DNA from 3 places in the Janthinobacterium sp. BJB301 genome. Region 1 is predicted to be linked to each of the others. Evidence: predicted binding sites of a transcription regulator. Region 1 holds the regulator's gene; each other region holds the start of a gene.
What was found. Region 1 encodes sigma-54, which starts transcription at its own class of promoters, with help from an activator protein. Its sites were predicted from a motif close to TGGCANGNAANCTGCTTT; they were not measured.

Region 1 (7,140 bases):
CCGCACCACCTTGCAGATCGAGTCCGACGCCATCGTTGCGCTGCACGCGCGCCTGGCCACGGACGACAGCGTGGGCCGCGCCGTGGCGATGTTGTTGCAATGCAAAGGAAGAGTCGTCGTCTCCGGCATCGGCAAATCCGGCCATATCGCGCGCAAGATTGCCGCCACCCTCGCTTCCACCGGCACGCCGGCCCTGTTCGTGCATCCGGCCGAAGCGGCCCATGGCGACCTGGGCATGGTCACCTCGGAAGATGCTTTTATTGCCATATCGTACTCCGGCGAATCGTCGGAACTGATGGCCATCATGCCCGTCGTCAAGCGCATGGGTGGCGTGCTGATTTCCATGACGGGCAAGCCGAATTCGAGCCTGGCGCAATTGGCCGACGTGCACCTGGATATTTCTGTTGAGAAAGAAGCCTGTCCGCTGAACCTGGCGCCGACGGCCAGCACCACCGTCACTCTGGCCCTGGGCGACGCGCTTGCCGTGGCCTTGCTCGACTTGCGCGGCTTCAAGGAAGAAGATTTTGCCCGCTCGCACCCGGGCGGCGCCCTGGGCCGTCGCCTGCTCACGCACGTGCATGATGTCATGCGCAGCGGCGAACGCGTGCCGAAAGTGCCCGTGCAGGCTTCCTTGCTGCAGGCGCTGGAAGAAATGACGAAGAAAGGCATGGGCATGACGGCCGTCGTCGACGCGGACAACCGCCCCGTGGGCGTGTTTACGGATGGCGACTTGCGCCGCATGTTCGAGCGCGTGCAGGATTTCACGCAAGTGGCGATCCGCGACGTCATGCATGCGCAGCCGCGCAGCATCGCGCCCGAACGCCTGGCCGTGGACGCCGTGGCCGTGATGGAGCAGTTCCGCATCAACCAGATGCTGGTCGTCGATGCCGACGGCAAACTGGTGGGCGCGCTGCATATCCATGATCTGACGCAAGCGAAGGTGATCTGATGGATAGCGTCGCGGACAACCTGGCACGCGCGGCCAAGGTCAAACTGATGATCTTTGACGTCGATGGCGTGCTCACCGACGGCAGCCTGCATTTCGGCCCGGACGGCGAGATGATGAAAACGTTTAATGTGTATGATGGCCTGGGCATCAAGCTGCTGCAGGAATCGGGCGTGCAGACGGCCATCATCAGCGCGCGCCGCTCGGCCATCACGGCGCGCCGCGCGCAAGACCTGGGCATTACCCACGTGCACCAAGGCGGCCACGACAAGCTGACGCCGTTTCGCGAACTGCTGGCGCTGACGGGCTTGACGGAAGAGCAATGCGGCTATATCGGCGACGACGTCATCGATGCGCCCATCCTGAAACGCGTCGGCTTTGCCGTCAGCGTGCCGGGCGGACGCCCGGAAGTGCAGGGCCTGGCCCACCATGTGACGCAGGCCGGCGGCGGCCGCGGCGCGGTGCGCGAGATCTGCGAATTCCTGCTGCGTGCCCAGGACAATTATGCGCGCGTCATGGCGCCGTTCCTGGAGTGAGGCGCGCCGCCTCGCCAGTGACATTTGAAAGAGTGAAGCCCTATGCGTAAGCCAGGAGGCGCCCATCGCTGGCGCATGATTTTTACCGTGCTGGGCGCGGTTGTTGTCGCGCTGGGCAGCTTTTGGCTGCTCGAGGTGATGAACAAGAATAGCCAGGACATCACGGCCAGCAAGCATCTGGATGAGCCCGACTATTTCATCACCAATTTCAGCCTGGTGCGCATGGACTTGACGGGAAAACCCAGCTATATCGTGTCGGGCACCAAGCTCACGCATTATCCGCTGGACGATTCGTCCGACATCGACCGGCCCTTCGTGCGCAAGCTCACGCCAGGCATGCCACCGATGAACATGAATGCGGAACTGGCGCATATCGACCAGGACAATACCCGGCTGCAACTGCACCGCAATGTCGTGATCGACCGCGTGGCCAGTCCGAAGGCGCAGAACCTGACGGTCAAGACGGAAGCGCTGACGGTGTTCCCGGATGAGGAAAGAATGGAGACGGACGTGCCTGTCGATATCCTGACGGGCACCTCGCGCCTCAATGGCATCGGCATGAAGGCCAATAACGCCACCGGCGTGGTGGAAGTGCAGAATGCGCTGCGCATGGTCCTCCCGCCGAAACCGCACCCGGCCGCGGCGGCAAAATGAAAGAATGAAACAAGGAAACCATACTATGAAGAACATCTTGCTGTTGACCGTATTTTCCCTGGCCATCATGGGCGTGGCGCATGCCGAGAAGGCCGATTCCGAGAAGGAAGCCGTTATCACGGCACGTAGCGGCCACGTCGATGATATCAAGCAGGTGCGCACCCTGACGGGCGACGTCGTGCTGGTCAAGGGGACCCTGACCATGAAGGCGGGTCGCGCCGTGATCACGGAAGATCCGCAAGGCTACCAGTTCATTACCTTCTGGGCCGATCCCGGCAAGCTCGCCACCTTCCGCCAGAAGCGCGATGGCGCGGGCGACCTGTGGGTGGAAGGCGAAGCGGAGCGCGTGGAATACGACAACAAGACGGAAGTGGTGAAACTGTTTTCCCGGGCCAAGCTGACGCGCCTGGAAGGCACGAAAGTGACCGACGTGGCCAATGGCGCCTTCATCTCGTATGACAGCCGCAAGGAAGTGTTTGCGATGGAAAATTCCAACAGCGGCACCAGCACCCCGGATGGCGGCAGTGTGCGCATGGTGATCCAGCCGAAAACCAAGGCACCGGCGGCGGAGAAAGCGCCGGCCACGCCTGCGCCAGGAAAGAAATAATGGATAATACTCGTTGCGGCAGCACCCTGATCGTTCGCGGGCTGCAAAAAACCTATGGCAAGCGGCAAGTCGTGCATGATGTCTCGCTGCAAGTCGAATGCGGCGAAGTGGTGGGTTTGCTGGGCCCGAACGGCGCCGGCAAGACCACCTCGTTCTACATGATCGTCGGCCTGGTGCCGTCCGATGGCGGCAGCATCGATATCAGCGGCGTGGACATCTCCAGCCTGCCGATCCACCGCCGCGCTCAGATGGGCCTGTCCTACCTGCCGCAGGAAGCGTCCGTCTTCCGCAAGCTGACGGTGGAAGACAATATCCGCGCCGTGCTGGAAATCCAGACCGTCGAAGGCCGTCCGCTGACGAAGGCCGAGATCGAGGTGCGCCTGGATAAATTGCTGGCCGATTTGCAGATTGAAAAGCTGCGCGAGAACCAGGCCCTGTCCCTGTCGGGCGGTGAGCGCCGCCGCGTGGAAATCGCCCGCGCGCTGGCCACCGATCCCCGTTTCGTGCTGCTCGACGAACCGTTCGCCGGCGTCGATCCGATCGCCGTGATCGAGATCCAGCGCATCGTGCGGTTCTTGAAGGAGCGCAATATCGGCGTGCTGATCACCGATCATAATGTGCGCGAGACGCTGGGTATCTGCGACCGTGCCTACATCATCAACCAGGGCTCGGTACTGGCGTCGGGACGCCCCGACGACATCATCGCGAACGAGTCGGTACGCCGGGTCTATCTGGGCGAACACTTCCGCATGTAAGCCAATGAAACAATCATTGCAGCTGCGCACTTCGCAGCACCTGGCACTGACGCCGCAGTTGCAGCAATCGATACGCCTGTTGCAATTGTCTACCCTGGAATTGCATCAGGAACTAGAGCAATTGCTGACGGACAATCCCTTGCTCGAACGCCTCGATGACCCGCTCGACCGTTCGTTGCGCCTGCTTTCCGACGGCGCCTTGAGTTCCACGGCTGCACCGGCCGAAGCGCCGCCCCAGCCGCCAGGCCAGGAAGCGCCCGCAGCGCCTGCCGAAGCGGAAACCTTTGATGGCGATGCCGGCGAGGGGCCGGCCGCCGCGGATGGCGGCGACAGCGACTGGAGCGAGGCGAGCCGCGGCAAGGCGCCCGACGACGAGGATTCGCGCCCGCAACTCGAAGCCCATCACTGCACCCTGCGCGAACACCTGATGGAGCAGATGCGCGTGACGGTGCTCGAATTGCGCGACCGCGCGCTGGTCGAGCTGATCATCGATGCGCTCGACGACAATGGCTACCTGGAAGAGTCGCTTGAGGACATCCTGGCGCGCCTGCCGGAAGAGCTGGAAATCGATGCGGACGAGATGCGCACGGCCTTGTCTCTCTTGCAAAGTTTCGATCCGCCTGGCGTGGGCGCGCGCAATGCCTCCGAATGCCTGGCGCTGCAAATCAAGCGCTTGCCGCACATCGCCATGGTGACGCGCCGCATGGCCCTCGTCATCGTGGAAAAGCACCTGGCCTGGTTTGCCCAGCGCGATTTCAACAAGCTGAAAAAAGCCCTCGATTGCGACGATGAAGACTTGCGCGAAGCGCAGACGGTGATTCGCCAGTGCAATCCGCATCCGGGTGCCGTGTTCGCCTCGGACGTGTCCGATTACGTGGTGCCCGACGTCGTCGTCAAGCGCGCGCGCAATGGCTGGCAAGTCACGTTGAACAACGATGTCATGCCGCGCCTGCGCGTCAATGCCATGTACGCCAACTTGCTCAAGCAGGGCAAGGGTGAGGGCGCCATGGGCGCACAGTTGCAGGAAGCCAAGTGGCTGATCAAGAATATGCGCCAGCGCTTCGACACGATCCTGCGCGTGGCGCAGGCGATAGTAGAAAGACAAAAGAGCTTTTTCTCGCATGGGGCCGTTGCCATGCGTCCCCTTGTGCTCCGTGAAATAGCTGATACACTGGGTTTACACGAGAGTACTATCTCGCGGGTAACAACTCAAAAGTACATGCTGACCCCGCACGGCATGTTCGAGTTGAAATATTTCTTTGGTAGCCACGTCGCCACCGAAGCGGGGGGCGAAGCGTCATCGACGGCGATACGGGCATTGATCGTGCAACTGACAGGAGCAGAAGACCCTAAAAATCCTTTATCCGACAGTAAGATTGCGGACATGCTGGGGGAACAAGGCATGGTGATTGCGCGACGTACTGTTGCCAAATACCGGGAAGCGTTGAAAATTCCGCCAGTGAGCCTGCGTAAGTGTTTGTAAGTTTTTTTCGGTTCCTCTGCGGGCCGGATAGGATGGACCGCACGAACCCGATCATCTTTAGGAGTGTGTATGAATCTCACCATCAGCGGACATCATCTCGAAGTGACACCAGCCATCCGTGAATACGTACAAACGAAGCTGGAGCGCGTGAAACGTCATTTCGATCAAGTCATCGATATCGCCGTGATTCTGACCGTGGATAACCTCAAAGAGAAAGAAAAACGTCAAAAGGCTGAAGTCAACCTGCGTTTGAGCGGCAAGACTGTCTATGTGGAAAGCTTGGCGCACGACCTGTACGCCGCGATCGATACCCTGATCGACAAGCTCGATAGGCAAGTGATGAAATACAAAACCAAAGTGCAAGGGCACGGTAAAGAGGCGATCAAGCATCTGCCAGACAACTCCGAGGAAGAAGCCGTCGTCGCCGTCTAAGGCCACCCGCTTCCAGCAGTTGTGATCAACTAAGGGCGCACATCTTGCGCCCTTTTTTGCGCCTGGACCTTTTGAGCGCAATGTTCGCCGCGCAGGGGCTAAAATGTTTGCACTTTCACTTCTTTCCTGCCTGCCATGAGCGACTTCGTCCAGACTTCCATCCGCAACCGCACGGGCCATATCGTGCTCGACCGTCCGAAAGCCTTGAATTCCCTGTCGCTGGAGATGGTGCGCGCCCTGAGCGCGGTCCTGCTGGCCTGGCGCGACGATCCGCAGGTGGACGCCGTGGTGATCCGCTCCAGCAGTGAAAAAGCCCTGTGCGCCGGCGGCGATATCCGTTTCTTTTACGATGCGGGCCTGGCCACGCCGCAAGGCGGCAGCGCCATGCTGGAAGATTTCTTTACGGAAGAATATGCTTTAAATCATTTAATTCATTTCTACCCAAAACCGTATATCGCCGTGATGGATGGCGTGGTGATGGGCGGCGGCATGGGCGTGGCGCAAGCCGGGCCGGGCAACCGCCTGCGCATCGTGACGGGCCGCACGCGCATGGCCATGCCGGAAGTCAATATCGGCTTGTTTCCCGATGTGGGCGGCAGTTATTTTCTATCCCGCCTGGCGGGCCAGCTGGGCCTGTACCTGGGCTTGACGGGCTTGACGATCAACGCGGCCGATGCCCTGTACACGGGGCTGGCCGATGTCTACCTGCCTGAGGCGCAGATGGGGGCGCTGCTGGACCTGTTCGAATCGACGCGGGGCGAGGCCTTGCCTGTGGCCATCAAGGCGCTGGCGGCGCCTTTCCAGGCCGAGGCGGGGGTGTCTCCCCTGGCCACGGCGCGCGCGGCGCTGGACCGCCATTTCGGCGCCCCTTCCGTGGCCGCCATCATGGCCTCGCTGGCGCAGGATGACAGCGCGTTCGCGGCCAAGGCGCTGGCGGCCATGCGCCTGCGTTCGCCCTTGATGATGTCGGTGACCCTGGAATTGCTGCAGCGGGGCGCCCACCTGGGCGTGGCCGATTGCCTGCGCATGGAGCGCACGGTGGTGCGCCACAATTTCGAACATGGCGAAGTGCTCGAGGGCGTGCGCGCGCTGGTGGTCGACAAGGACAATGCACCGCGCTGGAACCCTGCCAGCCTGGACGACGTCGATGCGGCCATGGTGGCGCGCTTCTTTGCCCCCGTCTGGCCAGCCGCGGCGCATCCGCTGTGCCACCTCGACTAATTAGCTGCGTTCGCGGTGGCGCAGGACGACGCGTTCATTCGGGCCGAAATACTGCGCCAGCCGCTCCGCCATGTACACGGAGCGGTGCTGGCCGCCCGTGCAGCCCAGGGCCACCGTCAGGTAGCTGCGGTTGTCGGACTTGAATGACGGCAACCATTTCTCGATGAAGGCGCGGATGTCGGCCAGCAGTTCCAGCGCGCTCGGCTGCGCGTCGAGGAAGGCGATCACGGGCGCATCGCGGCCGTCGAGCGGGCGCAGCGCCAGGTCGTAATACGGATTCGGCAAGGCCCGCACGTCGAAGACGAAATCGGCGTCCAGCGGCACGCCCAGCTTGAAGGCGAACGATTCGAAGAACAGGGTCAGCGGCGCGCGTTCGGAGGCGACGATATCCTTGATCCAGGCGCGCAGCTTGTTGGCGCTCAGTTCCGACGTGTCGATCACATGGCCCAGCTGTTCGATGGCTGACAGGCGTTCGCGTTCTTCCGAGATGCACTCGATCAGCGTGC
Region 2 (7,140 bases), on a different contig from region 1:
GCTCGGCGAACGGTGCTTGCGGGTGGGCGTTGTCCCAGGCCTGGCGCAAGTGCGTCAGGTAGCGCGTGGCGGCCGTGATGGGCGAAATGCGCGCGACTTCGGCCGGCGCGTCGTTCGGCAGGATCGCCGCGCGGCGGTCCACGCCCGGGTGGCACAGCCAGCTTTTCGCGCTCGACACCAAACGGATCGGCGTGGTGGCGCCACGGCTGCGGGCCATTTCGCCAACGACGAACGGCGCTTCGGCTTCCTCGGTGACCCAGGGCAGGGCCAGGTCGCCCGCCGCCACTTCATCGGCGTGCGGCAGGTAGACGAACGATGGCAGCAGCGACAGCTCTTCGACGGTGCCCGGCGCCGACAGCTGCGGCACTTTCAGCACGCCATGGCTGGACTTTTCGCCGTCGCTCTCGACCAGGTTGACATATGACAGGGCGCTGTGGGTGGTACCCAGGTCGATGCCGATGGCGTAGCGCGGGGTAGGGTTGATCGTGTCGCTCACAGTTCCACCTCGGCCGGTGCCAGGATGGCGGCGTCGTGCTGCTCGCTCAGTTTCGGCAGGCGCACGCTGGAGGCGCGCCAGCCGCGGTGGCTGAGGGTACCCGTGAACGGCGCGGAGCCGACCACGTTGCCCGTCAGGCGTACCTGGGCGGAGTCAAAACCTTCCTGCAGGACGATGCGGCTGCCCTCGGCTTCCTGGCGCACGGCCTCGATGGTGAAATACTCGCGCATGACCTTGGCGCAGCCTTCATGCACCACGCGGGCGGCCGCGCCGATATCGGCATCGGCATGGCTGCCCAGGTTTTCCTGGGTGAAATCGATCAATCGCGCTTCGCGTTGCAGCAGGGCCAGCAATTGCAGGGCCGCGTCCGGCGTCGCTTCCTTCAAAATGACGGGCGCGGCGGCTGGCGCCGGGGCAGGGGCCACTGGCGCGACGGGAGCGGCGGGCGCCGCCTCGGGCAAGGCCAGCTTTTCCACGCGGGCCGCATAGGCGGCGTCCGACAGGGTGCTGAAGAAGGCGCCGAAAGCCAGCGGGACACGGCGCCAGAACGATGGGTGCGACGATGATGTGCTCATAGGGAACTCGTTTCTCTGATCTGTAGGGAGGCGTCGGCGGCGCGCCGGAGGGCAGGTCCGCTTCGCAGGGTAGTGCCTGTGCCACGCCAATATGGCCGGCTGCGTTTGCCCGCATGATACCAGCTACCGGGCCGCCGCCAAAGTCGCCGCCCCCCAGGCCGGCAGGCCGAAGCGTGGATTTTCTTTGTTCCTGCGCAAGGAAACGCTCGATTTCCTGCCGTTTCGACTAGAATCGCGCATTATCTTTTCGCATGACCTTGACGCCATGTCTACCGACTTTTCCCCGTATCTAGCCAGCAGCACTTACATCGACAGCGACCATCCTGCCGTGCGCGCCAAGGCGGCTGCACTGGCGGCAGGCGCGGTGGGCGACGCCGCCATCGCGGCCCGCTGCTTTGCCTTCGTGCGCGACGAGATCGCCCATAGCTGGGACTACCAGCGCAATCCCGTCACCTGCCGCGCTTCCGACGTTTTGCAGCACGGCACTGGCTATTGCTATGCGAAGAGCCATCTGCTGGCGGCGCTGCTGCGCGCCAACGGCATTCCTGCCGGCCTGTGCTACCAGCGCCTGGCCGTGGGTGAGGTGGGGCCGCCGTTCTGCCTGCATGGCTTGAATGCCGTGTATCTGCAGGAGTTCGGCTGGTACCGCATCGATGCGCGCGGCAACAAGCCCGGCGTCGCTGCCGCCTTCACGCCGCCACGGGAACAGCTGGCCTTTCCCGTGCTCGCGCCCGAAGAGCGCGACTTGCCGGAAATCTGGCCGGAACCGTTGTCGCAGGTGGTGGCGTCCTTGACCTGCCATGCGACCGTGCAGGATGTGGCGGCGCACTTGCCCGATATCGAATTGTTGCCGCTGCAAAAATAATCCAAAGAAAGAAATCATGAAAAAAATATCCATATGCCTGTTTGGACTGTTGCTGCTGGCCGGCTGCGGCAGCAAGGGCGAGAGCGGCGGGCAGTCGAGCGCCGCGCGTCTCGAAGGCAAGGAAAAGGGCAGCGAGTTCCTTGCCTATGAACATAATGTCAGCGTTGATACGCGCGAGGCGCAAGTGCGGCCCCTGTATGAAAAAGTGGTCGCCGCCTGCAAGGCCGATACGGAAAACGGCTGCCTGCTGCTCGATTCCAGCGTCGACAGCGGCCGCTACGTGCATGCGCGCATCAGCATGCGCGCCAAGCCGGCCGGCATCAAGAAGCTCGTCGCGCTGGTCGCGGCCGAAGGCGACGTCACCAGCCAGGGCACCAAGGTGGAAGACCTGGGCCGTCCCGTGCTCGACAGCAAGAAACGCCTGGAAATGCTCAAGCAATACCAGGCGCAATTGCAAGACCTGGAAAAACGCTCGGGCACCAACGTCGATGCCCTCATCAAGGTGACCAAGGAACTGGCCACCGTGCAAGTGGAACTGGAGCAGGCGACGGCCGCCAATGCGCTATTGATGCAGCGTATCGATACGGACTTGTTGAACGTGGCCATCAGCGCCGAAGGCAGGCAATCGTTCTGGCGGCCCGTCAAGCGCGCGCTGGGCAATTTCACGGAAAACCTGTCGGAAGGCGTGGCCAACGCCATCACTGCCATGGCCTACATTCTGCCGTGGCTGATCGCTTTCGTGCTGCTGTTCCCGCTGGGCCGCAAGGGCTGGCGCCGTCTGCGTGGAGCTCCGCGCAAGGATTGATGCCGGGATTGCTGCGTCCTGCGCACCGTTTTACGGCAATTTGAAACCTGGCTGCACAGTCCTTGTGCAGCCAGGTTTTTTTTCGTGCGGCGAGCGCCGCTTGCACCATGGCGGACGCCTGCCGGTGCTGGCATGCATTCTGCTTTAACAACATAGCAGACCCAGCTCGACCCCCACGAACCCATCACAGGAGTCCCCATGACACGACGCATCATCCTGAAAGCGGCCGCCGCCGGCGCACTGGCCCTGGCCATGTCCACCACCATGCAGGCAGCCTTGGCCGCCGACACGATCAAGGTGGGCATCTTGCACTCCCTGTCGGGCACCATGGCCATTTCCGAAACGTCGCTCAAGGATGTGGCGCTGATGACGATCGCCGAGATCAATGCCAAGGGCGGCGTGCTGGGCAAGAAGCTGGAAGCCGTCGTCGTCGATCCCGCGTCGAACTGGCCCTTGTTCGCGGAAAAAGCGCGCCAGCTGGTGGCGCAGGATAAAGTGGCTGTCGTGTTCGGCTGCTGGACATCCGTGTCCCGCAAATCCGTCTTGCCGGTGTTCAAGGAACTCAACAGCCTGCTGTTTTACCCGGTCCAGTACGAGGGCGAGGAGCTGGAAAAGAATGTGTTTTATACGGGCGCCGCGCCGAACCAGCAGGCGATTCCTGCCGTGGAATACCTGATGAGCAAGGATGGCGGCGGCGCCAAACGCTTCGTGCTGCTGGGCACGGATTATGTGTATCCGCGCACCACCAACAAGATCCTGCGCGCTTTCCTGAAAAGTAAAGGTGTCAAGGATAGCGATATCAGCGAGGTCTACACGCCGTTCGGCCATGCCGACTATCAAACCATCGTCGCCAACATCAAGAAGTTTTCCACGGGCGGCAAGACGGCCGTCATTTCCACCATCAATGGCGATTCCAACGTGCCGTTCTACAAGGAACTGGGCAATGCGGGCTTGAAAGCCACGGACGTGCCCGTCGTCGCGTTTTCCGTGGGCGAGGAAGAATTGCGCGGCATCGATACCAAGCCCTTGCTGGGGCACTTGGCGGCGTGGAATTACTTTGAATCCGTCAAGAACCCCGTGAATGCGGCCTTCATCAAGCAGTGGAAAGCGTATGCCGTGGCGCAAAAGCTGCCGAACGCGGGTTCTGTCGTGACGAACGACCCGATGGAAGCGACCTATGTGGGCATCCACATGTGGGCGAAAGCCGTGGAAAAAGCGAAATCGACGGACACGGACAAGGTGATCGCCGCCATGGCCGGCCAGAGCGTCAAGTCGCCGTCCGGCTTTACCCTGACCATGGACCCGACCAACCACCACTTGCACAAGCCCGTGATGATCGGCGAGATCAAGTCCGACGGGCAATTCAATGTCGTGTGGAAAACCAAGGAACCGATACGCGCCCAGCCGTGGAGCCCGTTTATCAAGGGGAATGAGGGCAAGCAGAAGCTGTAGGCGCTATCACCCACCAGCAAATGCCGGGGTCGGACCCTGAGGGACTAGGCGTCCCCATCCGACCCCAGTCCTCGCCTTTGGGGTAAGCGCACGCCCCGTGCAGTTTTTCCATGGAACTTACAATGAGGTTCATCTCCAAACTGCTGGTCCTCGCCTGCCTGTTGCTATCCTCGCTGGCGCAGGCTGCCATCCCTCCCGATCTGCTCAAAGCGCTATCCGGCGACGATCCCGACACCAGGATCGCCGCCGTCGCCCAGATCGCCGCCCTGGCCACGCCCGAGGCCGCCCGTGTGCTGCAAGCCTTGCAGGACGATCAGTTATATGCGGCCCCCGACGGCAAGGTGTATATCGTCGACGGTGAACGGGCATATGAGCCGGCAAGCGGCCAGAGCCTGCCGCTGCCCGATGGCATCGACGGCGTGATGGTCAACAACCGCTTGCGCGCGGCTGTGGCGGGCGCCTTGTCGGGGCTGAAACTGCTGGCGCCGGAGCGGGCCACGCGCCTGGCCGCCGCGCAGGCGCTGCAGCAATCCGTCGATCCCGCACAGGTCCCCCTGATCCGTAGTGCGCTGGCGCAGGAAAACGATGCTGACATCAAACAGATATTGCAGGTGCTGATCGCCAGCGCCAACCTGCATGCGCCCGACGCCGCCACGCGCAAGGCCGCCGTGCAGGCGCTGGCGGGCAGCAGCGATGCGCGTCTGCTGCCCGTGCTGCAAGCCATGCTGGAGAAAGGGCCAGATGGCAAGGCCGGCGAGCCGGACGAGGCCGTGCAGCTGGCCGCCATCGAGACCATGCGCCAGATCAAGGGACGGGTGGCGCGCATGGAGTTCGCCGGCAATGTGTTCTACGGCATTTCGCTGGGCAGCGTGCTGCTGCTGGCCGCGCTGGGGCTGGCCATCACGTTTGGATTGATGGGCATCATCAACATGGCGCATGGCGAATTGCTGATGATAGGCGCTTACACGACCTACCTGTGCCAGCTGTTCTTCCGCAGCTACCTGCCTGGCTTGCAGGATGCGTATCTGCTGGCCGCCTTGCCGGCCGCCTTTTTGGTCGCGGGACTGGTGGGCGTGATGCTGGAGCGCACGGTGATCCGCTGGCTATATGGCCGGCCGCTGGAAACCCTGCTGGCCACCTGGGGCATCAGCCTGATCCTCATGCAGGCCGTGCGCACGGTCTTCGGCGCGCAAAACGTGGAAGTGGCCAATCCCGCCTGGATGTCGGGCGGCGTCACCGTGCTGGGCGGCCTCGTGCTGCCATACAACCGCCTGGCCATCATCGTCTTTGCCATCGTTGTCGTCGCGGCCGTGTGGCTGATCCTGAACAAGACGCGCCTGGGACTGTTCGTGCGGGCCGTGACGCAAAACCGCCGCATGGCCGATTGCGTGGGCGTGGCCACGGGCAAGGTCGACATGCTGACCTTCGGTCTCGGTTCCGGCATCGCGGGGCTCGGTGGCGTGGCCCTGTCGCAGCTGGGCAATGTGGGGCCGGATCTGGGCCAAAGCTACATCGTCGATTCCTTCATGGTGGTGGTGCTTGGCGGCGTGGGCCAGCTGGCCGGCACCGTGATTGCCGCGCTGGGGCTGGGTGAAGTCAACAAATTCCTCGAACCGGTGGCGGGCGCCGTGCTGGCGAAGATCGCCATTCTGGTATTCATCATCATTTTCATCCAGCGCCGGCCGCAGGGCCTGTTTGCCATGAAGGGACGCAGCGTCGAATGACTACCTCCTATCAAATCAAGCCTGGCCTGTTCACGCGGCCCGTCTGGCTGGCCATCGCCGGATGCACTGTGCTGGCGGCGTTGTTGCCGGTATTTAACCTGGCGTTTGCCGAAGGGCATGCGCTGCATGTGTCCGCCTATACGGTGGCGCTGGTGGGCAAGTTCATGTGCTACGCGCTGGCCGCGCTGGCGCTGGACCTCGTCTGGGGCTACACGGGCATATTGTCCCTGGGCCACGGCGTGTTCTTTGCCCTGGGCGCGTATGCGCACGGCATGTATCTGATGCGCGCCATCGGCGACCAGGGCCAGTACCACAGCAGCCTGCCCGACTTCATGGTCTTTCTCGACTGGAAAACCTACCCCTGGTACTGGGCGTTTACGGAACATTTCTGGTACTGCATGGCGCTCGTCGTGCTGGTGCCGGGCGTGCTCGCCTTTGTGTTTGGCTACTTTGCCTTTCGCTCGCGCATCAAGGGCGTGTATTTTTCCATCATCACCCAGGCGATGACGTATGCCTTCATGCTGCTGTTCTTCCGCAATGACACTGGCTTTGGCGGCAACAACGGTTTCACGGATTTCAAGACCATCCTCGGCCATGGCATCACGGCGCCCGCCACGCGGGCCGTGCTGTTCCTGCTGACCCTGGCCTTCCTGCTGGCGGCCTTGATCGGCGCGCGCGCCATCGTCCGCTCGAAGCTGGGCCGGGTGCTGCAGGGCGTGCGCGACAGCGAGGCGCGCTTGATGTTCCTCGGCTACAACCCGCTGTGGTTCAAGCTGTTTGTGTGGACCTTGTCGGCCGTGCTGTGCGGCATCGCCGGCGCCCTGTACGTGCCGCAGGTGGGCATCATCAACCCGTCCGAAATGTCGCCGGCGAACTCCATTGAAATGGTCGTGTGGGTGGCCGTGGGCGGACGTGGCACCTTGATCGGTCCCATCCTGGGCGCCTTCACCGTCAACGGCTTGAAAAGCTGGTTCACGGCTGCCTTGCCGGAACTGTGGCTGTTCGCGCTGGGCCTGTTGTTCATCGTCGTCACGCTGTTCATGCAGCAGGGCATGCTGGGCGTGCTGAACAAGCTCAAACGTAAAAAAACCGCCGCCATGGCAGAGGAGGCCGCATGAGTATCCGCATGTTGCCCGGCATGGCCAGCGCGGAAGCGGGGCCGACGTACTCGCGCGTGAAAGGCGAGGGCGTCGATACGACGCATGGCGCCATTTTGTACCTGG
Region 3 (7,140 bases), on a different contig from region 1:
CCGTCTTGCCCGATCCGACGGGGCCGCCGATGCCCACGCGCAGGGGATTGGAGGTGATCGATGTCATTTTTTGCTCTCTCATAAAATTTTCAGGAACGGTACAGCCGGCTGTACTGCACTTCGTGCCGCATCGACAGCAGCGACAGGCCGGGCGCCCAGTTGCCCATCTCGTCGTCTGCCAACGTCTGCGCCGTGAGGGCCGCCGCTTCCAGCTCCGGCCGCAGCAACAGCAATAGCCGCTGGCCCGCCACCTGTCCCAGCGGCACGGATTTCACGCAGACGAGCACCTGGTTTTCCGCCCACGCGAACAGCATGGCCAGCAGCGCTTGCTCCCGCGGAATCGCCAGTGCCGCCACGGCGCAGGCATAGGCCGTGGGCAAGGCCACCTCCGGCTGGCCCTGCAGCATGTCGATCAGCACGCCGTCGGCCACGCCCAGCTCGGCCAGCAACTTGGTCAGCGAATAGCCCATCTGGATGGTTTCGGCGCGAAATTCCGCCGTGTCGCGCGAAGCGATGAAACGCTCGCTCCAGCGCTGCACGGCGCACAAATCCTGCGCTTCGAACGCTTGCATCAAGCGCCAGCACAGCGGGGCTTCCCAACGCGCCACCACGTGCGTCAGATGCTGGGCGATCCACTCGCGCGCCGTGACCGCATCCACTACCAGGCCGGATTCGAGCGCCGCCTCCAGCCCCTGCGAATAGCTGTAGGCGCCAATCGGCAAGGCCGGACTGGCAAACTGCAGCAAATGCAGCAGGGCGGACGCCTGCATCATGCAGTGTCACCGGGGCGGTGGATTTTCTGCCGCAGCGGCACGGGCGCCAGCAAATGCTGGCCATGGCCGTCGTGGTGGCCATGGCCGCCGCCATACGCGCCCGCTTCCGGCTCGAACGGCGCGCTTTCTTCCGTCACGCTCGCCTGCAAGCCTTCCAGCATCTCCTTCAGCACGACATCCTTGCGGATGCGCAAAAAGCCGTCGCCCACCTGTGCCTGCGTGTGGCGGTTCCCCAGGTGAAAAGCGCAGCGCAGCAGGGTATGCGCGTCCGCACAGCGCACCAGATAGGTTGGCTCGCGCGCGGCGACGATCTGCACCACCTGGCCATCCGGCCCCGTCATGCGCTCGCCATCGCGCAGCACCGTGCCGCGCACGGTAAACACGGCCACGTCGTCGCCAGTCGACAGCACGGCGCGCAGCCGGCATTTTTCGCGCTGGTCGTAGGGCAGCACCAGTTGCGCAAACGGCGCGCGTTCATCGCCAGGTGCCAGTTTGGTATGCAATGTGAGCATGATCGTCTCCTGCTTAAAATAGAAAATAGCGCTGCGCCATCGGCAGCACGGCGGCCGCCTCGCACACGAGCAGCTGGCCGTCGGCGCGCACGGCGTAGGTTTCCGGGTCCACCTCCATGTGCGGCGTGGCGCTGTTGTGGATCATGTCGTGCTTGCGCAAGCCGCGCATGTTCTTCACGGCGATGATGGATTTATTCAGTTTCAGCTGGTGGCCGATATCGAGGTCGTAAGCCGCCTGCGAGACGAAGGTGAACGACTTTTTCAGGCCGCCGCCGAAGGCGCCGAACATCATGCGGTAGTGCACGGGCTGCGGCGTGGGGATCGAGGCGTTCGGGTCGCCCATCTGCGCGGCCGCGATCATGCCGCCTTTTAGAATCATCGAGGGCTTGACGCCGAAGAAGGCCGGCTTCCACAGCACGAGGTCGGCGATCTTGCCCGCCTCGATCGAGCCCACCACGTGCGAGATCCCATGCGTGATGGCCGGGTTGATCGTGTACTTGGCGATATAGCGCTTGGCGCGGAAATTGTCGCTGCGCGCCGTATCGGGCGCAAGCGGCCCCCGCTGCACCTTCATCTTGTGCGCCGTCTGCCAGGTGCGCATGATCACTTCGCCGACTCGCCCCATCGCTTGCGAGTCGGACGACATCATCGAAATGGCGCCGATGTCGTGCAGGATGTCTTCCGCGGCGATGGTTTCGCAGCGGATGCGCGACTCGGCAAAGGCCACGTCTTCGGCGATCGCCGGGTCCAGGTGGTGGCACACCATCAGCATGTCCAGGTGCTCGTCGAGCGTGTTGACGGTGAAGGGCCGCGTGGGATTGGTCGACGAAGGCAGCACGTTGGCCTGGCCCACGGCGGCGATGATGTCGGGCGCATGGCCGCCGCCCGCCCCTTCCGTGTGAAACGTGTGGATGGTGCGGTCCTTGAAGGCGGCCAAGGTGTGTTCGAGAAAACCGCCTTCGTTGAGGGTGTCGCTGTGCAGCGCCACCTGGATATCCATGCGGTCCGCGACGGAAAGGCAGTTGTCGATGGCGGCCGGCGTGCTGCCCCAGTCTTCGTGCAGTTTCAGGCCGATGGCGCCCGCGCGCACCTGCTCTTCCAGCGGCAGCGGCAGGCTGACGTTACCTTTACCCATGAAGCCCAGGTTCATCGGGAAGGCGTCGGCCGCCGCCAGCATGGCGTGCAGGTGCCACGGCCCCGGCGTGCAAGTGGTGGCGGCCGTGCCCACAGCCGGTCCCGTGCCGCCGCCCAGCATGGTGGTCACGCCGCTCATCAGCGCTTCCTCGATCTGCTGCGGGCAGATGAAGTGGATGTGGGTATCGACGCCGCCGGCCGTGACGATCATGCCTTCGCCGGCGATGATCTCGGTGGCGCCGCCAATAGCCAGGGTCACGCCGGGCTGGATGTCCGGATTGCCCGCCTTGCCGATGCCGAAGATCAGCCCGTTTTTCAGGCCGATGTCCGCCTTCACGATGCCCCAGTGGTCGAGGATGACGGCATTCGTGATGACGGTATCCATCACCTCTGCCGCGCAGCGCTGCGACTGGCCCATGCCGTCGCGGATCACCTTGCCGCCGCCGAACTTCACCTCTTCGCCGTAGATCGCATAGTCATGCTCGACCTCGATGAACAATTCCGTGTCGGCCAGGCGGATGCGGTCGCCCTTGGTGGGGCCGAACATTTCGGCGTACGCGCTGCGGGGAATGCTGGCCATCTCAATCCTTTCCCGGTGGAGTATCTTGCAGTTCGCCCATCACTGCGCCATTGAAGCCGTAGACCTTGCGCTCGCCCGCCAGCGCCACCAGTTCCACCGTGCGCTGCTGGCCCGGCTCGAAGCGCACGGCCGTACCGGCCGTGATATTGAGGCGCATGCCGTAGGCGCGCCAGCGCTCGAAGGACAGCGCGGGGTTGACTTCGAAAAAGTGGAAATGCGAGCCCACCTGGATCGGCCGGTCGCCCCGGTTGGCCACTACCACGGTGGCCGTGGCGCGTCCGGCATTCAAGCTGATTTCGCCTTCTTCCAATTTGTATTCGCCTGGGGTCATGACCGGCTCCTGTAATGTCGCTTGTATGGTTAAGGTATCGGGTGGTGCACGGTGACCAGCTTGCTACCGTCGGGGAAGGTCGCCTCCACCTGGATATCGGGGATCATCTCGGCGATGCCGTCCATGACGTCGGCGCGCGAGAGTATCTTCGTACCGTCCGACATCAGCTGCGCCACCGACTTGCCATCGCGCGCCCCTTCCATGATGGCCGCGCTGATCAGGGCCACCGCTTCCGGATAATTCAACTTCAAGCCGCGCGCCAGGCGCCGTTCGGCCAGCAGCGCGGCCGTAAAAATGAGCAGCTTGTCTTTTTCGCGGGGAGTCAGGTCCATGGTTTTCCTTGCGCTTCTTTCCTGATTAAGTGTTCCAGATGCGGGGCACGACGGCGCCGCGCCCCAGCATGGCGGGACGCAGCAGCTGCCAGGCGGCCAGCATGATGCGGCGCGCCGCCTCGCTGTCGCCGCACAGCAGGCGCACCGCCACCAGCGATTTCATGTGCGTCGCGCCAAACGCGGCGCCGTCCGGCACGGCGATCTCGCGCACGGCCGCCAGCACGGCGGGAGAAACTGACGTGCCGATGGCGATCAGGGTGGCGCACACGGTGTGGCCTCCCAGGCCCAGCGGGCTGGCCATCAGCGCGCCGCCGGCGGCCAGCACGCCCTGCTCCCACCACAGCAGCTTGCCGCCGCGGCGGATCCGCACCTGCTGGCTGATGCTGCCCGTATTGAAAATTTCGCCCGAGGCGCTGCGGCCCAGGCAGACGATGTCGCAGCCGATGTAGTTGGCGTCGGCCGCCAGTTCCACTTCATGGCGCAGGCGCACGCAAGCCTGGTCGAAGAAAATGCTCTCCTGCGGCAGCCACTCGATGGCCGCGCCGCTGGCGGCGCGCAGCATGATGTGCTGGCCCGAGACATGGCCGTTGGCGCGGTACCACTTGGCGGCGCCCGGGGACGTGAGCAAGGCGTGCGCACCCTCGCCCACCGTGGCGTCGACGGCCAGCTGGTCGCCGCCCACCACGCCGCCGGGCGGATGGATGATGATGGCGTGGCAGACGCGATCGCCCTCCGGATACAGGGGCTTTTGCACGCGCAGGGGGCCGCTGTGCGTACGCTCGACGAGGCGGCTGACGCCATCGTGCAGCGCGAAGCCCAGGCGCAAGTGCGCCTGCCAGGCGCCGTGCGCGCTGGCCTGTGAAAGCATGGCTGGAGGGGTACTGTCTGGCATGCGGGGCAATCGCGTAAATAAGCGATTACCTAAGCAGGATATGTGCCAGCGTCAGGGGAAATAAAAGTGAGAATCGTGCACCGCGCTGCAGCGAACGCACCGGCATGGTGCATCGGCCGCACCGCGGCGCTTAGGCCGCCACCACGGCCAGGGTGCGCCGTTCGCGCAGCAAGGCCGTGAAGGCTTCCGCGGCCAGGGGGCGGCTGAAGTAATAGCCCTGCATTTCGTCGCAGCCGTGTTCCGTCAGGAAGTCGACCTGTTCGCGCGTTTCCACGCCCTCGGCGATGACGCGCATGTCCAGGTTGTGCGCCAGCGAGATGACGGAACGGGCGATGGCCGCATCGCTGCTGCTGGTGGTGACATCGTCGACGAACGATTTGTCGATCTTCAGCACGTCGATGGGAAAGCGCTTCAGGTAGCCCAGGCTGGAATAGCCGGTGCCGAAGTCGTCGAGCGAAATGCCCACGCCGATATCCTTCAGGCGCGTCAGGGCCGCGACGGCCTTGTCCGGATCGCCCATGACGGTGCTTTCCGTGATCTCGATGCCCAGGCAGGCGGGCGCGATGGCGTATTTGCGCAAGGCCGCCTCGACGAACGGCACCGTGCGGTCTTGCGCGAACTGCTTGCCGGACAGGTTGACGGCCACCTTGATGCTGCCCAGGCCCGCGTCGTGCCAGGCGCGGATCTGCGCGCACACGCTTTCGAGCACCCATTCGCCGATGGTCGTGATCGAGCCATATTCCTCTGCCAGCGCGATGAACAGGCCGGGCGGCACCTTGCCCAGCACCGGATTATCCCAGCGCAGCAAGGCTTCCGCGCCCAGCAAGGCGCCCGTGCGCAAGCACATCTGCGGCTGGTAGTGCACTTCAAATTCATCGCGGCCGATGGCGCCGCGCAGCTGCTGCTGCATCGCCAGGCGGGCGCGGATATCGCTGCCCATGCGCTCCGTGAAGAAGGCGTAATGGTCGCGTCCCATTTCCTTGGCGCGCACGAGGGCCGTATCGGCGTGGCGCAGCACGTCGTCGAGGCTGTCGCCGTCGGCCGGGCACATGGCGATGCCGATGCTGGTGGTCAGCGCCAGGCGCTCGCCATCGACGCTGAGTTCTTCGCGCAAGCCGGCCAGGATGGTTTGCGCCAGCCCCAGGGTGCGCCCCAGCAGGGCATCGTCCTGCAGCAGGATCTGGAATTCGTCGCCGCCCTGGCGCACCACCGTGTCGCCCTCGCGCACGCAGCCGGACAGGAAACGCGCCACCACTTGCAGCGCCTTGTCGCCCACGGCCTGGCCGTGCGAATCGTTGATGTTCTTGAAGCGGTCCAGGTCCAGGCACATCAGCACCACTTGCTGGCTGTCGCGCAGGGCGTTCGCGCGCGCCTGTTCGAAGCGCTCGCGCAGCAGCACGCGGTTCGGCAAGCCCGTCAGCGCGTCGTGGTAGGAAAGGAAATCGATCAGATGCTGCTCGGCCTTGCGCTCGCTGATGTCGAGGAAGACACCGATGTAGTTGACGACGGCGCCATCAGGCCCGTGCACGGTGGAGGCGCTGAGCAGGCAGGGATAGGTGTCGCCGCTCTTGCGCCGCGTCTGCACCTCGCCCGACCAGCAACCGCTGCTGCGCAAGCCCTGGCGCAGGGCCAGCAGCACCGCTTCGCCCGTGTGTTCGGCGTGCAGGCGCAGGATGTCCGTGCCCACCACTTCCTGCGCCGCGTAGCCGGTGATGCGCGTAAAGGCGGGATTGGCCGTGACGATGACGCCGGCAGGATCCGTGATCAGGATGGCGTCCTGGGTCGCTTCAAAGACCTGGCCCGACAGGCGCAGCAATTCTTCATTGGCGCGGCGGATCTGCACTTCGCGCGCCAGCGTGCTGGCCACCTGTTCCAGTTCGGCCGTGCGTTCGGCCACGCGCCGTTCCAGGTTGGCGCGCTCCTGCGCCAGCTGCAGCTGCGCCCGCGCCAGGCGCACGTGGGCATCGGTGCGGGCCAGGATTTCCTCGGCCTGGAAGGGCTTGGCGATGAAATCGACGGCGCCCAGCGCGAAGCCGCGCACCTTGTCGTCCGTGTCGTACTGGGCCGACAGGAAGATCACCGGCACCTGGCGCAGGGACGGTATTTCCTTCAGGCGGCGGCACACTTCAAAGCCGTCGAGGCCCGGCATGCGCACGTCGAGCAGGATCAGCTCGGGCGGGCGCGCCTGGGCCGTCCACAGGGCCAATTCGCCGTTCGGCGCCTGGCGCACCGCATAGCCGGCGCCGCCCAGCAAATCGCTCAACAGCTTCAGCGAAGCCGGCGTATCTTCAACGATCAGTACTTCGCCCTTCGAGTTCACTTCCGAAAAATCGCGGTGCATGTAGCAGTTCTCTCAGCTTTGGATGAGGCGCGGCGATCCGTTGCCGCGCTGGACAAGACATTTCTTTGCGATGAACTACGTACTATCATCATAATCTTTATTGCAATTTAGCACCATCCATCGGTGGCACTTAGCCCGTCTTTTCATCGAATCCGATGTTGTCAGCCCACACTTTTCAAGCGTGCGCCGGCGCGCCCTCACTCTCCAGCAAGTCGCACAGCTGGCGGTACTGATGCTGGTCGAGC

Region 2: urtA (urea ABC transporter substrate-binding protein) is a predicted target of sigma-54. The motif match lies at 2,870-2,887, and genes of this name have one in related genera.
Region 3: CSQ91_RS10590 (urease accessory protein UreD) is a predicted target of sigma-54. The motif match lies at 4,585-4,602, and genes of this name have one in related genera.

The regions. Positions count from the first base shown of each region.
Region 1 covers NZ_PDZJ01000005.1:93,554-100,693, forward strand. The annotation lists gene CSQ91_RS24505 (KpsF/GutQ family sugar-phosphate isomerase) at 1-949, shown strand, start outside; gene CSQ91_RS24510 (KdsC family phosphatase) at 949-1,482, shown strand; gene lptC (LPS export ABC transporter periplasmic protein LptC) at 1,525-2,136, shown strand; gene lptA (lipopolysaccharide transport periplasmic protein LptA) at 2,162-2,743, shown strand; gene lptB (LPS export ABC transporter ATP-binding protein) at 2,743-3,498, shown strand; gene CSQ91_RS24530 (RNA polymerase factor sigma-54) at 3,503-4,981, shown strand; gene hpf (ribosome hibernation-promoting factor, HPF/YfiA family) at 5,051-5,413, shown strand; gene CSQ91_RS24540 (enoyl-CoA hydratase/isomerase family protein) at 5,549-6,634, shown strand; gene rapZ (RNase adapter RapZ) at 6,635-7,140, opposite strand, start outside.
Region 2 covers NZ_PDZJ01000001.1:2,540,591-2,547,730, reverse strand. The annotation lists gene CSQ91_RS11225 (Hsp70 family protein) at 1-496, opposite strand, end outside; gene CSQ91_RS11220 (DUF2760 domain-containing protein) at 493-1,071, opposite strand; gene CSQ91_RS11215 (transglutaminase-like domain-containing protein) at 1,337-1,936, shown strand; gene CSQ91_RS11210 (DUF4349 domain-containing protein) at 1,953-2,741, shown strand; gene urtA (urea ABC transporter substrate-binding protein) at 2,940-4,193, shown strand; gene urtB (urea ABC transporter permease subunit UrtB) at 4,304-5,917, shown strand; gene urtC (urea ABC transporter permease subunit UrtC) at 5,914-7,035, shown strand; gene urtD (urea ABC transporter ATP-binding protein UrtD) at 7,032-7,140, shown strand, end outside.
Region 3 covers NZ_PDZJ01000001.1:2,402,185-2,409,324, forward strand. The annotation lists gene ureG (urease accessory protein UreG) at 1-67, opposite strand, end outside; gene CSQ91_RS10565 (urease accessory protein UreF) at 90-770, opposite strand; gene ureE (urease accessory protein UreE) at 770-1,285, opposite strand; gene ureC (urease subunit alpha) at 1,299-2,999, opposite strand; gene CSQ91_RS10580 (urease subunit beta) at 3,001-3,330, opposite strand; gene CSQ91_RS10585 (urease subunit gamma) at 3,360-3,662, opposite strand; gene CSQ91_RS10590 (urease accessory protein UreD) at 3,688-4,554, opposite strand; gene CSQ91_RS10595 (EAL domain-containing response regulator) at 4,685-6,895, opposite strand; gene CSQ91_RS10600 (sensor histidine kinase) at 7,071-7,140, opposite strand, start outside.